DNA from 3 places in the Pseudarthrobacter sp. As-47 genome. Region 3 is predicted to be linked to each of the others. Evidence: predicted binding sites of a transcription regulator. Region 3 holds the regulator's gene; each other region holds the start of a gene.
What was found. The regulator Rex, encoded in region 3, represses fermentation and respiration genes when NADH is low (regulators of the CRP and FNR family bind a similar motif). The targets are predictions, from matches to a motif close to CTTGTGAANNNNTTCACAAG.

Region 1: a site for Rex is predicted at 1,757-1,776, ahead of AC4BCK_RS03585 (queuosine precursor transporter). Genes of this name have one in related genera too.
Region 2: a site for Rex is predicted at 2,402-2,421, ahead of AC4BCK_RS11960 (glyceraldehyde-3-phosphate dehydrogenase). Genes of this name have one in related genera too.

The regions. Positions count from the first base shown of each region.
Region 1 is NZ_CM177088.1:740,208-744,195, forward strand. Features, by position in the region: gene AC4BCK_RS03575 (TIGR01777 family oxidoreductase) at 115-1,029, opposite strand; gene AC4BCK_RS03580 (TetR/AcrR family transcriptional regulator) at 1,058-1,714, opposite strand; gene AC4BCK_RS03585 (queuosine precursor transporter) at 1,899-2,642, shown strand; gene AC4BCK_RS03590 (dienelactone hydrolase family protein) at 2,639-3,394, opposite strand; gene tgt (tRNA guanosine(34) transglycosylase Tgt) at 3,442-3,988, opposite strand, start outside.
Region 2 is NZ_CM177088.1:2,585,370-2,589,357, reverse strand. Features, by position in the region: gene AC4BCK_RS11980 (zinc ribbon domain-containing protein) at 1-572, shown strand, start outside; gene AC4BCK_RS11975 (YaaA family protein) at 576-1,340, opposite strand; RNA gene rnpB (RNase P RNA component class A) at 1,398-1,789, shown strand; gene AC4BCK_RS11965 (TspO/MBR family protein) at 1,919-2,380, shown strand; gene AC4BCK_RS11960 (glyceraldehyde-3-phosphate dehydrogenase) at 2,672-3,988, shown strand, end outside.
Region 3 is NZ_CM177088.1:3,530,939-3,534,926, reverse strand. Features, by position in the region: gene AC4BCK_RS16425 (HAD family hydrolase) at 1-431, opposite strand, end outside; gene AC4BCK_RS16420 (glutaredoxin family protein) at 531-785, shown strand; gene AC4BCK_RS16415 (redox-sensing transcriptional repressor Rex) at 904-1,608, shown strand; gene AC4BCK_RS16410 (heme-copper oxidase family protein) at 1,671-2,495, opposite strand; gene AC4BCK_RS16405 (hypothetical protein) at 2,605-3,069, opposite strand; gene AC4BCK_RS16400 (YceI family protein) at 3,179-3,727, opposite strand; gene AC4BCK_RS16395 (histidine phosphatase family protein) at 3,940-3,988, shown strand, end outside.

The DNA of each region.
Region 1 (3,988 bases), 1.7 Mb from region 3:
ATCCTGCCATCCGGCGTCGAACGCTCGCTTTGTGGTGCTGTACAGCATGTGGCCGTGCTGCTGGTCAGGGTTCCAAGGCCGCGGCGGGGCCGAAAGTCACCCTGCGCGGCCGGCTCATGCGCCCCTGGCGATCTGCTGAAGCGCTCGGCCCAGTTCGGGCTGGCTGTAGACGAAGCCCGCGTCCAGCAGCTTCTCCGGCTGGACCCAGCGGCTCTTCAGCACCAGTTCCGCCTCCGTCCGGATCAGGATGGCTCCCAGCCGCAGCAGCCAGGCCGGAGTGGGGATGCCGAACCTGGCTCGATAGGCCCGGCGGACCATGCGCATCAGCTCGCGGTTGTCCACCACATCCGGAGACGCCACATTCACGGGGCCGCTGAGGTCCTTCCGGGCATGCACGAAGCGCACGCACCGGTAAAGGTCCTCCACATGGATCCAGCTGAACTTCTGCGTGCCGGGGCCCATCCGGCCGCCCAGGCCCAGCCGGGCAAGGGTGGCGAAGGGCCGCAGTGCTCCTCCTCCGGGGCCCAGGACGATCGAGATCCGCAACGGGATCTTACGCGTCCCCGGGGTAACGGCGGCTGCAAGTTCGGCTTCCCACGCGCGGGCAACGTCCACTGAAAATCCCGTGCCCGGTTCGCCGTCACGTTCGGTTTGCGGGCCATCCATGGCATGGCGGTAGATGGTGCCGGTGCTCGCATTGAGCCAGGTCGACGGCGGCTGCCGGCACAGTGCGACGGCACGGCCTAGTGCCGCTGTAGTGGAAACGCGGGACTCCCGTATGGCGGCCTTGTTCCGGGCGCTGTAGCGGCAGGAGACGGAGCGTCCCGCGAGGTTCACGAGGAGCTCCGCACCGTCCAGCACCCGGGCCAGGCGGGCGTCGTCGTCATCCCACGTGGCCGACGGCGACCCCTTGGCGCCTTTGCGGCCAATGGTGCGCACCGACCAGCCGTCCTTCTCGAACCGGGCCCGGAAATACCTGCCGATGAATCCGGAAGCTCCGGCCAGTACCACCGTTCTTGTGCCGCTCATGGTCCCCCCAACTGTGTTGTTTCGATCGTCAGCCACGGATGCTGCGGCTCAGGCTCAGGAAGTCGTCCAGGATCCTGCCCACACCGGGAACCCGGGCCAACGAGAGTCCCCGTGTGATCAGCGGGACGGCGCCGTCCACCAGGCGCCTGGTCCGCTGCTGCCCATCGGAGGTGTCGTAGACCCAGAAGAGGGTGACGGCCATGTAGAAAAGCCACAGCAGTTCCGGAAGATCGCACCTGAGCTTTTTCGGTGCCGGCGGTTTCGCGGCCTCAACCGCCGTGCGGAAGATGTCCAGCGAGGCTTCGCGCGCTGCGGTTGATCCGGCGGCGAAGGGATTGACCGGGGACGTCGGGCGGATGGCGGTGGCTATGAAGTCGCCGCCAAACCGGTGGTAGGGGGCCATGGCGTCCAGGCCCGTGTGAAGGGTGGCCTTAAGCCGGCTGGTGAGGTCGGCAGCGTCCTTGAGCGCTTCGGCCGCCCTGGCCGCGTGCTCAGCCTGTACCTGCAGATACAGCTCCTGCACCAGATCGTCCTTGGACGCGAAGTAGTAGTAGGCGTTGCCCACCGAGACGCCCGCCTCGGCTGCGATGGCCCGCATGGTGGTCTTGGCGAAGCCGATTTCCCGGAACATGCGCAGTGCGACGCCGGCCACCAGCTGTCGCGTCTGCTCGCTCTTTACGGTCATGGGCTTTCCTCGAAATTGAACGTGTTCAAGAAAACTACCACAGATTTGAACGCGTTCAGATTGGGCCCATCACGCCGCCGCACGGCAGTCTCCCGCACAGTGGGAGAATGGGGGAACAGTGCTAATACAGCCGGTGTTCCCGCTCCCCGGGCGCCGAGCGAACCACTACGAACGGACCTCCGCCATGACCCCAGCTTCAGGCCACCACACCATGCCCCAAAACCCTCCAGTTCCGGACCGCCCACGGTTCGCCTCGATCGGGTCCCCGTACTTCGGCATCATGCTGGCCATCATGGCGGTGGTGCTGATCCTGTCCAACATCGGGGCGTCCAAGGGAGTGGCCATCGGGCCGATCATCACCGACGGCGGCTTCTTCCTCTTCCCGCTGGCGTACATTCTTGGCGACGTCATCAGCGAGGTCTACGGCTTCAGGGTGGCACGCAAAGCCATCCTCACCACCTTTGGGCTGTCCGTCTTCGCATCACTCTGCTACTGGGCGATCATCGCCCTGCCCGGATTCGACGACGAGTTCGGAATGTCCAAGCAGGCAGCACTGGAGGGCGCGCTCGGTCCCGTCCCGCAGATCGTGCTGGCGTCGCTGCTGGCGTTCCTGGCCGGGCAGACCATCAACTCCTGGATCATGGTGCGGATGAAGGCACGCTCCGGCGAGAAGTCCCTGTGGGCCCGCATCATGGGCTCCTCGGTGGCCGGCGAGTTCGTGGACACGCTGATCTTCTGCAGCATCGCCGCCTCGGTCATCGGAATAACCGACGCCGCGACCTTTGTGAACTACGTGGTGGTTGGCTTTGTGTACAAGACCCTGGTGGAGTTCATCCTGGTCCCCGTAACGTCGCTGGTGATCCGCTGGGTGAAGAAGCGCGAACCGAGCTACGGTGCCCCGGCGGCAGCGGTGACGAACGCAGCTTAGGCGCCGCCCTTGAGCGTCCCGTCGAGCAGGGCCCGCAGTTCCCGGAAGTGCCGTTCCGTGGCCTTCGCGTGGAAGGCAGAGGTGTCGGCCATCGAGTAGCCATGCGATGCGCCCTTGTAGACCTCGTTGGATGACGCAAGGCCGGCCGCGTCGAGGGCCTTACCCAGCCGGGCCACGGCGTCGGGGCCCATGCTCTGGTCGTGGTCGGCGTGGCCGAACACGAACCGTGCCGTTGCCCTGTCCAGCCCCAGATGCGGGCTGTCCGGCTCGTCTGTGGCAAGACCGCCGCCATGGAATCCGCCACAGGCTGCCACCACGTCCGGGTGGGCCGTGGCGGTGCGCACCGCCAGCCTGGCTCCCATGCAGTAGCCGAACGTGCCGATGGGGCCCGGCGCAACGCCGTCGAGTGTTCCAAGGGCCGCCACCCAGGCGTCAATGTCCGGCAGCGCCTTGTCCGTGGTGAGGCGTCCCACCCGGGGAAAGGCAGCCTTGCCGGCCGCCTGCCTGCCCTCCGGCGTGGTCATGTCACCGCGCGGTGCCAGCTCCGCGGCCGTCCCTTCGCGGTAGAAGACGTTCGGTGCCAGGACCACATAGCCCCAGTCGGCGACGCGCTGGGCCATGTCCTCTATGCGCGGGCGCAGGCCAAAGGCGTCCATGTACAGGATGACGCCGGGAAACGGGCCGCTGCCCGTGGACGGGCGGGCCACCAGGGCTTCGGCAGTGCCGTCGGCGGCGGGGATCTGGATCAGCATCGGGTCAGGATACCGGAACAGCTGGCGACGGCGGCCTTCCGGGCAGGTCAGGAGTAGTACTGCCCCAGGGTCTCCGCCTTGAAATCGAAGAAGGTCCCGTCCTCGATGGCGAGGCGGGCGTCGTCCACCATCTTCACCACGAACCGTTCGTTGTGGATGGAGATCAGCGTGGCGGAGAGCATCTCCTTTGCCTTGAAGAGGTGGTGGATGTAGGCCCGCGAGTAGTTGGTGCAGGCGTAGCAGTCGCACCCGTCCTGGAGCGGGCCGAAGTCGCGCTTGTACTTGGCGCCGGAGAGGTTGAAGCGTCCCCGCGGGGTGTAGAAGGCGGAATTGCGGGCCACCCGGGTGGGGGAGACGCAGTCGAAGGTGTCGGCGCCGTTCTCGATGGCCGTGAAGATGTCGTCCGGTTCCGAGATGCCCAGCAGGTGGCGCGGCTTGTCCTCGGGCAGTTCCTCGTTGCACCACCGGACAATGGTGCCCAGGTTCTCCTTCTCCAGTGCCCCGCCGATGCCGAACCCGTCGAACGGCATCGCGCCCAGGTCCCGGCATGCCGTGCGGCGCAGGTCCTCGTACTGCGCACCCTGGATCACGCCG
Region 2 (3,988 bases), 950 kb from region 3:
AAGTGGCCGTCCACGACGCCGAAGCCGAACTCAAGCGCGCCGAGGCGGACGTGGAGCAGGTTGCCTCCCGTATCCAGCGGGACGAGGCACGGCTGAACAGCGGCACCGGCCTGTCCAAGGACCTGGTGGCCCTCCAGAAGGACATCGCATCGCTCAATAAGCGGCGCTCGGACCTGGAGGACATTGAACTTGAGGTGATGGAGCGCCTTGATTCCCTGCGGACGACCCAGGCCCGGCAGCAGGGGATTGTGGACGACATCCAGGGATCGTTCGGCACCATCCGCGCCGAGCTGGACGCGGAACTGGCCGCCGTGGAAGCGGAAGCGGGCGGCCTCCGCGCACAGCGCTCCGAATTCGCTGCGGGCCTGGATGCCGGCCTGCTGGCCGTCTACGAAAAGACGCTGGCCAGGCGCGGAGTGGGCGCCGCCAGGCTGTTCCATGGCACTTCCGAGGCGTCCGGCATGAAGCTGAGCCCCGGCGACCTCGCCGAGATCAAGGCCGCAGCTGCCGACGACATCGTCTTCTGCCCGGACTCCGGCGCCATCCTGGTCCGCTCGGAGGAGTGGGCCTGACCCTCAGCCCGGAAGGATGATGTTCAGGGCGTGCGGTTTCCGTGCTGAACCTTCAACCAGTTCCGCGGCCCACACTTCGCGCGTTGCCTTCAGGAGTTCCGACGGCGTTGCCGGGACCTTTCCGCGCCGCACCAGCAGGTGCCGGGCCAGTTCGCCACGGGTGTGCTTGGCGAAGTGGCTCACCACCTTGCGGACCCCGTTCACCTCGGTCAAGACGTTGACGGACACGGTCTGGGCAGCGGGCGGCGCCCACGCCGCCGCATAGGTGCTTGAGCGGCAGTCCACCAGCAACTGCCCCTCCACCGCTCCGGCGAGGGCCCCGGTGAGCTGCGGCTTCCAGAACGAGGCGAGGCGGCCGACGTCGGGCAGTGCTGTCCCCATGGACAGGCGGTAGGCGGGCACGCTGTCACCAAAACGGATCACGCCCCAGAGTGCGGAAACCACCAGCACGGACGCGTCCGCCTTGCGGCGCTGCGCAGCCGTGAGGGTCTTGTAGCCCAGGGCGTCATAAAGCACCCCCGAATAGATCCGGTGGGCGGGCGCCGCCGGTTCGGCATGAAGCCGCGTGTTGCGGTCGACGTCGTCCTTGAGCGATGCGCCCACACCCAGCAGCGCGAGGGCGTCCTCGTGCGCGCTCACCGTTCCCAGCGCATCCAGCACTTTGGCGCGGCAGGCGTTCAACTCCGGGAAGCTCAGGGAAGGCCAGTCGACGGCGGATCCGCGGACGGCGGGTGTCTTGCCTTCGGAAGGGGGAAGCAGAATCAGCACCGTCCGATCCTACCGGCGGCGGGAAAAGGCAAGGCCACCGGTAGACTGGGGGTTGGATGGGTTGACCAGGCGGCCGCGCGTCACGCAAGTGGCTCGAGGAACGTCCGGGCTCCGCAGGGCAGGGTGGTGGGTAACGCCCACTCGGGGTAACCCGCAGGCCAGTGCCACAGAGAACAGACCGCCTGGGTCGCGCCGGTTTGAAAGCGGCACGAACCAGGTAAGGGTGAAACGGTGGTGTAAGAGACCACCAGCTTCCCGGGTGACCGGGAAGGCTAGGTAAACCCCACCCGGAGCAAGGCCAGACAGGACACGTTTGAGGGCTGCCCGCCCGAGTGTCCGGGTAGGCCGCTGGAGGGCGCCGGCAACGGCGTTCGTAGATGGATGGCCGCTACTCCCGTGCCGGTAACGGAACGGAAGCACAGAACCCGGCGTATCGGTCAACCCATCCATCCACACTGGTTTGACCTTGGACGATGTGTTGGGGATGCTGAACCGTGCCTGCAAATTATGACCCGCAAGACAGCCCCGGCGCTGCTGCTAGGCAGCAAGTCCCCGGACGCAGCCAACAGGCTGTTGCCTTGGCCGGCTTCTTTTCGCTCTCCCTGGCCGCGTGGGCCGCGGCGTCGGTCCCCATCATCCTGCATTCCAGCGGCTGGTTCGCGGAGTCGGCCAAGGCCCCCTGGATGCCGCCCGGCTGGATGTTCAGGAGCATGTGGATGCTGCTGTACGCCGCGGTTGCGGTGGCCGCCTGGCTGGTCTGGCGCAAGGGAGCCCTTACCGGAGGCACCCTGGCCGGCTACCTCAGCCATTTGGTGCTCAACGCCGCATGGCCGCTGGCCTTTTTCGGCCTCTTTCCCGTGTTTGGCCGTGCGTCCCTTTGGGCGGCTTTCGTGGTGATTGCGGCCCTGGGAGTTTCTGTTACCTTCCTTATCCTGCGCTTCGGTCCGGTCAGCGCCGCAGCGGGCCTGCTGATGCTTCCCTACCTGTCCTGGGTGGTTTTTTCCTCCAGCCTCAATCTGTATTCGGCCATCCACAACTGATCTCCTGCCGCAACGGCTTCCCCTGTGAGTGATTTCACTCAATCAGGGCCGATTTACGGAGGCCAGCCAATTTAGAATGGATCCGGACGCAGGAGTTCTTCCGCCGGAGTTGCGTTCGCAGCCGGCGGTTTTTCTTTGCGTGTGATCCAGGCGCCCGGGGGCCGACCCCCGCGGGCACAGGGTCCCCTGCACGACATGTGGTGGCCAACAACCGTGTACGAGGACGTACACGGCTGAACCGAGGAAGGTATTTCTGTGAGCCAGACGTCAGATTCTTGTCTTGATACGTGGATGGGCCGCGAGGCCCTCGCTGAGGCCATGATTCCGGTGATCGGCCGGCTGTACCGCGAAAACAACGTGGTCACCAGCATCCACGGCCGGAGTTTGATCAACAAGTCCACCATGAACATCCTCAAAGCGCACCGCTTTGCGCGCCGCATGAGCAAGGACGAACTGCTGCTGGAGGAGACCGCCCCGCTCCTGAACACCCTGGCCAACCTGGAGCTCGGCGCGGCAGCGATCGACATCGCAAGGCTGAACCAGAAGTTCAAGGAAGAGGGCAACGGCGTCACCCTTGAAGAATTCCTCCGGGCTGAACTGGCCGACGTCGTAGGCAAACGCGGCGGCGATGACCGCACCAGCACCGATGTGGTGCTTTACGGCTTCGGCCGGATCGGCCGGCTCCTGGCCCGCCTCCTAATCGAAAAGGCCGGCGGCGGACACGGCCTCCGGCTTCGCGCCATCGTCGTGCGCAAGGGCTCGGACAACGACCTCTCCAAGCGCGCCAGCCTGCTGCGCCGCGACTCCGTGCATGGTTCCTTCGAAGGCACCATCCGGATTGACGAGGAAGCCAACACCATCACGGCCAACGGCGTCCAGGTGCAGGTCATCTACTCGGACAACCCGGCCACCATCGACTACACCGCTTACGGCATCAGCAACGCCCTGGTGGTGGACAACACGGGACGGTGGCGTGACGCGGAAGGGCTCTCCCAGCACCTGCAGAGCAAGGGCGTCGCACGGGTGCTCCTGACTGCCCCCGGCAAGGGCGACCTGAAGAACATCGTGCATGGCATCAACCAGGGCACCATCGAGGACACGGACAAGATTGTGTCCGCAGCGTCCTGCACCACCAACGCCATCACGCCGGTGCTCAAGGCCATCAACGACAAGTTCGGCGTGGTCCACGGGCACGTGGAGACCGTCCACTCCTTCACCAATGACCAGAACCTGATCGACAACTTCCACAAGGGCGACCGCCGCGGCCGGTCGGCGGCACTGAACATGGTGATCACGGAGACCGGCGCCGCCAAGGCCGTGGCCAAGGCGCTCCCCGAACTGCTTGGCAAACTGACCGGCAGCTCCATCCGCGTTCCCACCCCGGACGTGTCCCTGGCCATCCTGAACCTGAGCCTGGAGAACGGGACCACCAAGGACGAGGTTAACAACTACCTGCGGGAGATGTCCCTGCACTCTGACCTGCGCAAGCAGATCGACTACATCGACTCACCCGAAGTGGTGTCCACCGACTTCGTCGGTTCCCGCCGCGCGGGCATCGTTGACGGCCTTGCCACGATCTCCAACGAGAAGAACCTCGTGCTCTACGTC
Region 3 (3,988 bases):
GTAGAGATCACCGTGGCCACTTCGATGGGGGTGGCGGTCACCAGCCACACCCGGCGGCCCACGCGCAGGTGCTGCTCCGCCAGCGCTTTGGCGCCCGGCCAGATGCGGGAGGCGATCATCTCGTCGTAGACCTCTTCGCCGAGCGCCTTGATGTCATCAACCGTGATGCCGGCCGCCAGCGTCAGTGCGGAGTCGCGGACGGCGTGGACATCGTCCATGTTTTCGCCGCGGGCCACGAACTTGAACTGCTTCCACGCGAACCCGGCCGCCTGGGCCATGGTGAACGCCCCGCGCTGGTGCATCTTGCGGGCAACGTGGAAGAGGCTGGCACCGCGCATCAGGGTGTTGTCCACATCGAAGAACGCCGCCTCGCCCGGTTGCGGCGCAGCAACCGGTTTGGTGACTACGGCGACGTACTTCTCCTCGGGCATGCAGTCGAGTCTAGTCAATCCGCTGTTCAATCCCCGTTTAGCCTTGTTCCCCCTTGCCCGGCGTCGCCGGACCCGGGGGAACGGGTCTACGGTTAACGCATGGCCTCACCCCGCGTTGTCCTGATCACCAAGGCAGACTGCCACCTCTGCGAAGACGCGCGCGACGCCGTCAGCAGGGTTACAGCCTCGTTGGGACTTGGGTGGAGCGAGGAGTTGGTGGACAACCAGCCGGAACTCCGTGAGCGCTACGCGGAAGAAATCCCGGTGGTGCTGGTGGATGGCGTGCAGCGCGATTTTTGGAAAATCGACGAAGCCCGGCTGGCACGCGTGCTCCAGCGGGCCCTGGCACAGTAGGGGAGCAGTACCGTGGTGGAGAGGTCTTCAGTGTCCCCTGCATCGGCGGCACCTGCTTTGATGGCATTGCCGGTTGGGCCCTAGAGTGGAGTCACAACGCGATGCGAGGGAGGGGCTGGTGGCTTCGCTGGATTCAACCCCCCAGGCTGTCCCGGACCTGCCGGGAGCTGCGGGCACGGCAGCCAAACAGATTCCGCCCGCTGCAGTGGCCCGGCTGACCCTCTACCTGCGTGCCCTCAATACCCTCCTGGCCGAGGGCGTGGAGCGGGTCTCCTCCGAATCCCTTGCCGAGGCCTCCGGCGTCAGCTCCGCTACGCTCCGCAAGGACCTCTCCCACGTGGGCTCCTACGGCACCCGCGGTGTGGGCTACGAGGTCCAGTACCTCAGCCGGCACATCGCCGCTGCCCTGGGACTCACCCACGACTGGAAAGTTGCCATCGTCGGTGCCGGCAACCTGGGCAAGGCCCTTGCACGGTACGGCGGCTTCGAATCCCGGGGTTTCGACGTCGTGGCCATCTTTGACGCGGACCAGATGGTGGTGGGCAACGAGGTCGGCTGGCTGCGCGTCAGCGACGTGGCGGACCTGGAAACCGTGCTGCACCGCACCGGGGCCAACATGGTGGTCCTTGCGTTGCCCGCTTCCGTGGCCCAGGGCATCTGCGACCGCGTGGTGGCGGCCGGGGTCCGCAGCGTCCTGAGTTTCGCCCCCATCATGCTCCAGGTGCCGGAGGGCGTTAACCTCCGCAAGGTGGACATGGCAACCGAGCTGCAGATCCTGGCCTATCACGCACAACGGGCGCAGGCCCCGGGGCAGACCGCCTAGTCTCCGTCAGCGGTGCTTGCTGGTTCCGGGGCCCACGCCCGAAGGGTGGGTGGTGCGTGGAGTTACCGGCCGTATGGGTTCCCCATATTGCCGCCGTACGGGTTGGCGAACGGCTGCTGGCGCCGGAAATACGGAGCCGAGGCCGGCAGGTAGAGCAGCACGATGGCCGCGATCCCCAGCAGGGTGCCGAGGGTTGCGAAGCTGGGCGGGCCGAAGAGGCCGAAGATGGACAGTGCCGCGAAGACCGTGCCCAGGATCCGCGCCCAGTTCTTGCCCTTACGGACGAAGAACGCCACCAGCAGGTACAGGGCGAGGCCGATGATGGCGAACACCACCAGGGTTCCGGCGATGACGCCCTTCATATCCTCGTAGGTGACACCGGCGCCGCTGCCCTCGATCTGGGTTTCGAAGGCGTCGCGGAACATGGGATCATCCAGCGTGGTCAGGCCGGTCAGCATCGAAATCACAAAGATCGCGGCGGAGGCAATCAGCAGCCAGAAGGAGATGTTGACCATCTGGGGAACACCCGTGCTGCCGGACGGCTGGGGCTGCTCCGACGGATACTGCGCATAGGGGGACTGTCCGTACGGCTGCTGGCCGTAGCCGGGGGCTGCCGGCGGGTTCTGGCCGTACTGCGGGGCGTTCTGCCCGTACTGGGGTGCGCCCGACTGGCCGTACTGGGGCGGGTTCTGGCCGTACTGCGGGGTGTTCTGTCCATACTGCGGGGTGTTCTGTCCATACTGCGGTGTTCCGGACTGCTGGCCGTACTGGGGCTGGTTTTGGCCATACTGGGGTGCATTCTGGCCGTAGCGCGGACCCTGGCTGCCGGACTCGGAGCCGGGCTCGGGTTCGTTCGGAACGGGAGGCGGGACGGGGGGAGTGCTCATGGGCGGTCCTTTTGCGTGTCGGGTTCCAGGTAAATCGCCGGGATCGGTCCTGTCCCCTACCCCCAGCATCACTTACGTCCACCGTACCCCCGGGCAGCCGCCTTGTGGGTCATTCGGAAGAGGTATTCCCGGAGCGGGCCGCGGCGAAGAAGGCCTGGGAATTGGGCAGCCACAGCAGCACCGTTGCCGCCAGGCTGATGAGGAACGTTGCCCAGTTGCCGCCCTGGCCCACGCCCATCATGGCGTTGGGCACGGCCAGGACCAGGGTGGCGCCGGTGAGGGCCGTGAGGCCCAGGCGGGCCCAGCGCTTTCCGTCCTTCATGGCAAGGGCCAGGACGATCTGCGCCGCACCGACCGCTGCCGCCAGCAGCATGAGCAGGAGCACCAGCGTGGCCGCCCCCGGTGCCGCGGCAAAGAGCACCAGCGATGCCAGCATGCCGAGCATTCCACCCAGCAGGCCCAGGATGCCGCCCACAAACCAGATCCAGAAGGAGACCTTGAGTTCGGTGGGCAGGCCTGTCACCAGGAACATTCGGGCAAAACCGCTCCGCGGCGCGCTGGGAGAGTTGCTCATGGCCCTCACTGTAATCCCCGCCGGGACCCGGAAGGAGCGGCGTGCTTAAAGACGGCACCCCGGCGCCGGACTGCGGGAGTCCAGGGCCGGGGTGCCGGAGCGGAAGGAATTATGCCGCGGGAGCGATGAAGGCGAGTTCGAGGTTGATGGCAACCTTGTCGCTCACCAGGACGCCGCCGGTCTCGAGGATGGCGTTCCAGGTCAGGCCGAAGTCCTTGCGGCTGATGGTGGTCCCGGCGGAAACGCCTGCACGGGTGTTGCCGAACGGGTCAACAGCCACACCGTTGAACTCGGTGTCCAGGGTGACGGGGCGGGTGACGCCCTTGATGGTCAGGTCGCCGGTCAGCTCATAGCTGTCGCCCTTGGCCACGAGGCCGTTGGAGACAAAGGAGATTTCGGGGAACTTCTCTACGTCGAAGAAATCCTCGCCCTTGACGTGGCCATCGCGGTTTACGTCGCCGGAATCGAAGCTGGCGGTGTTGATGGTGGCGTTGATCCTGGCATCGGAGATGTCCCCGGGGAGGTCAAGGGTGGCGGCGGCTTCGGTGAACTGGCCGCGGACCTTGCTGATGCCCGCGTGGCGGACCGTGAAGCCGATCTCGCTGTGTGAGTTGTCGAGGGTCCAGGTGCCGGTGGTGACGTCTGCGGGAAGTGCCATGGTGATGCTCCTTGGGTTTGCGTACTGTCGGGTTGTGCTGTTGAACCTTCATCTGTTGAAGTCTCAACTAACTGCTGCATCCAGTATAAACATGCATTTGCATGTTTTGTTCCCGTCTTCGGAACATTTCTTCAAAAACTTCAGTTCTACTCTCCGTAGAAGCTTGTCCGGGAGATTTCGGATCGCACGCCATCTTTGAGAAACTGGTAAACATGCCCCAAGTCACTGTCCATTTGCTCCGCCACGGCGAGGTCCACAATC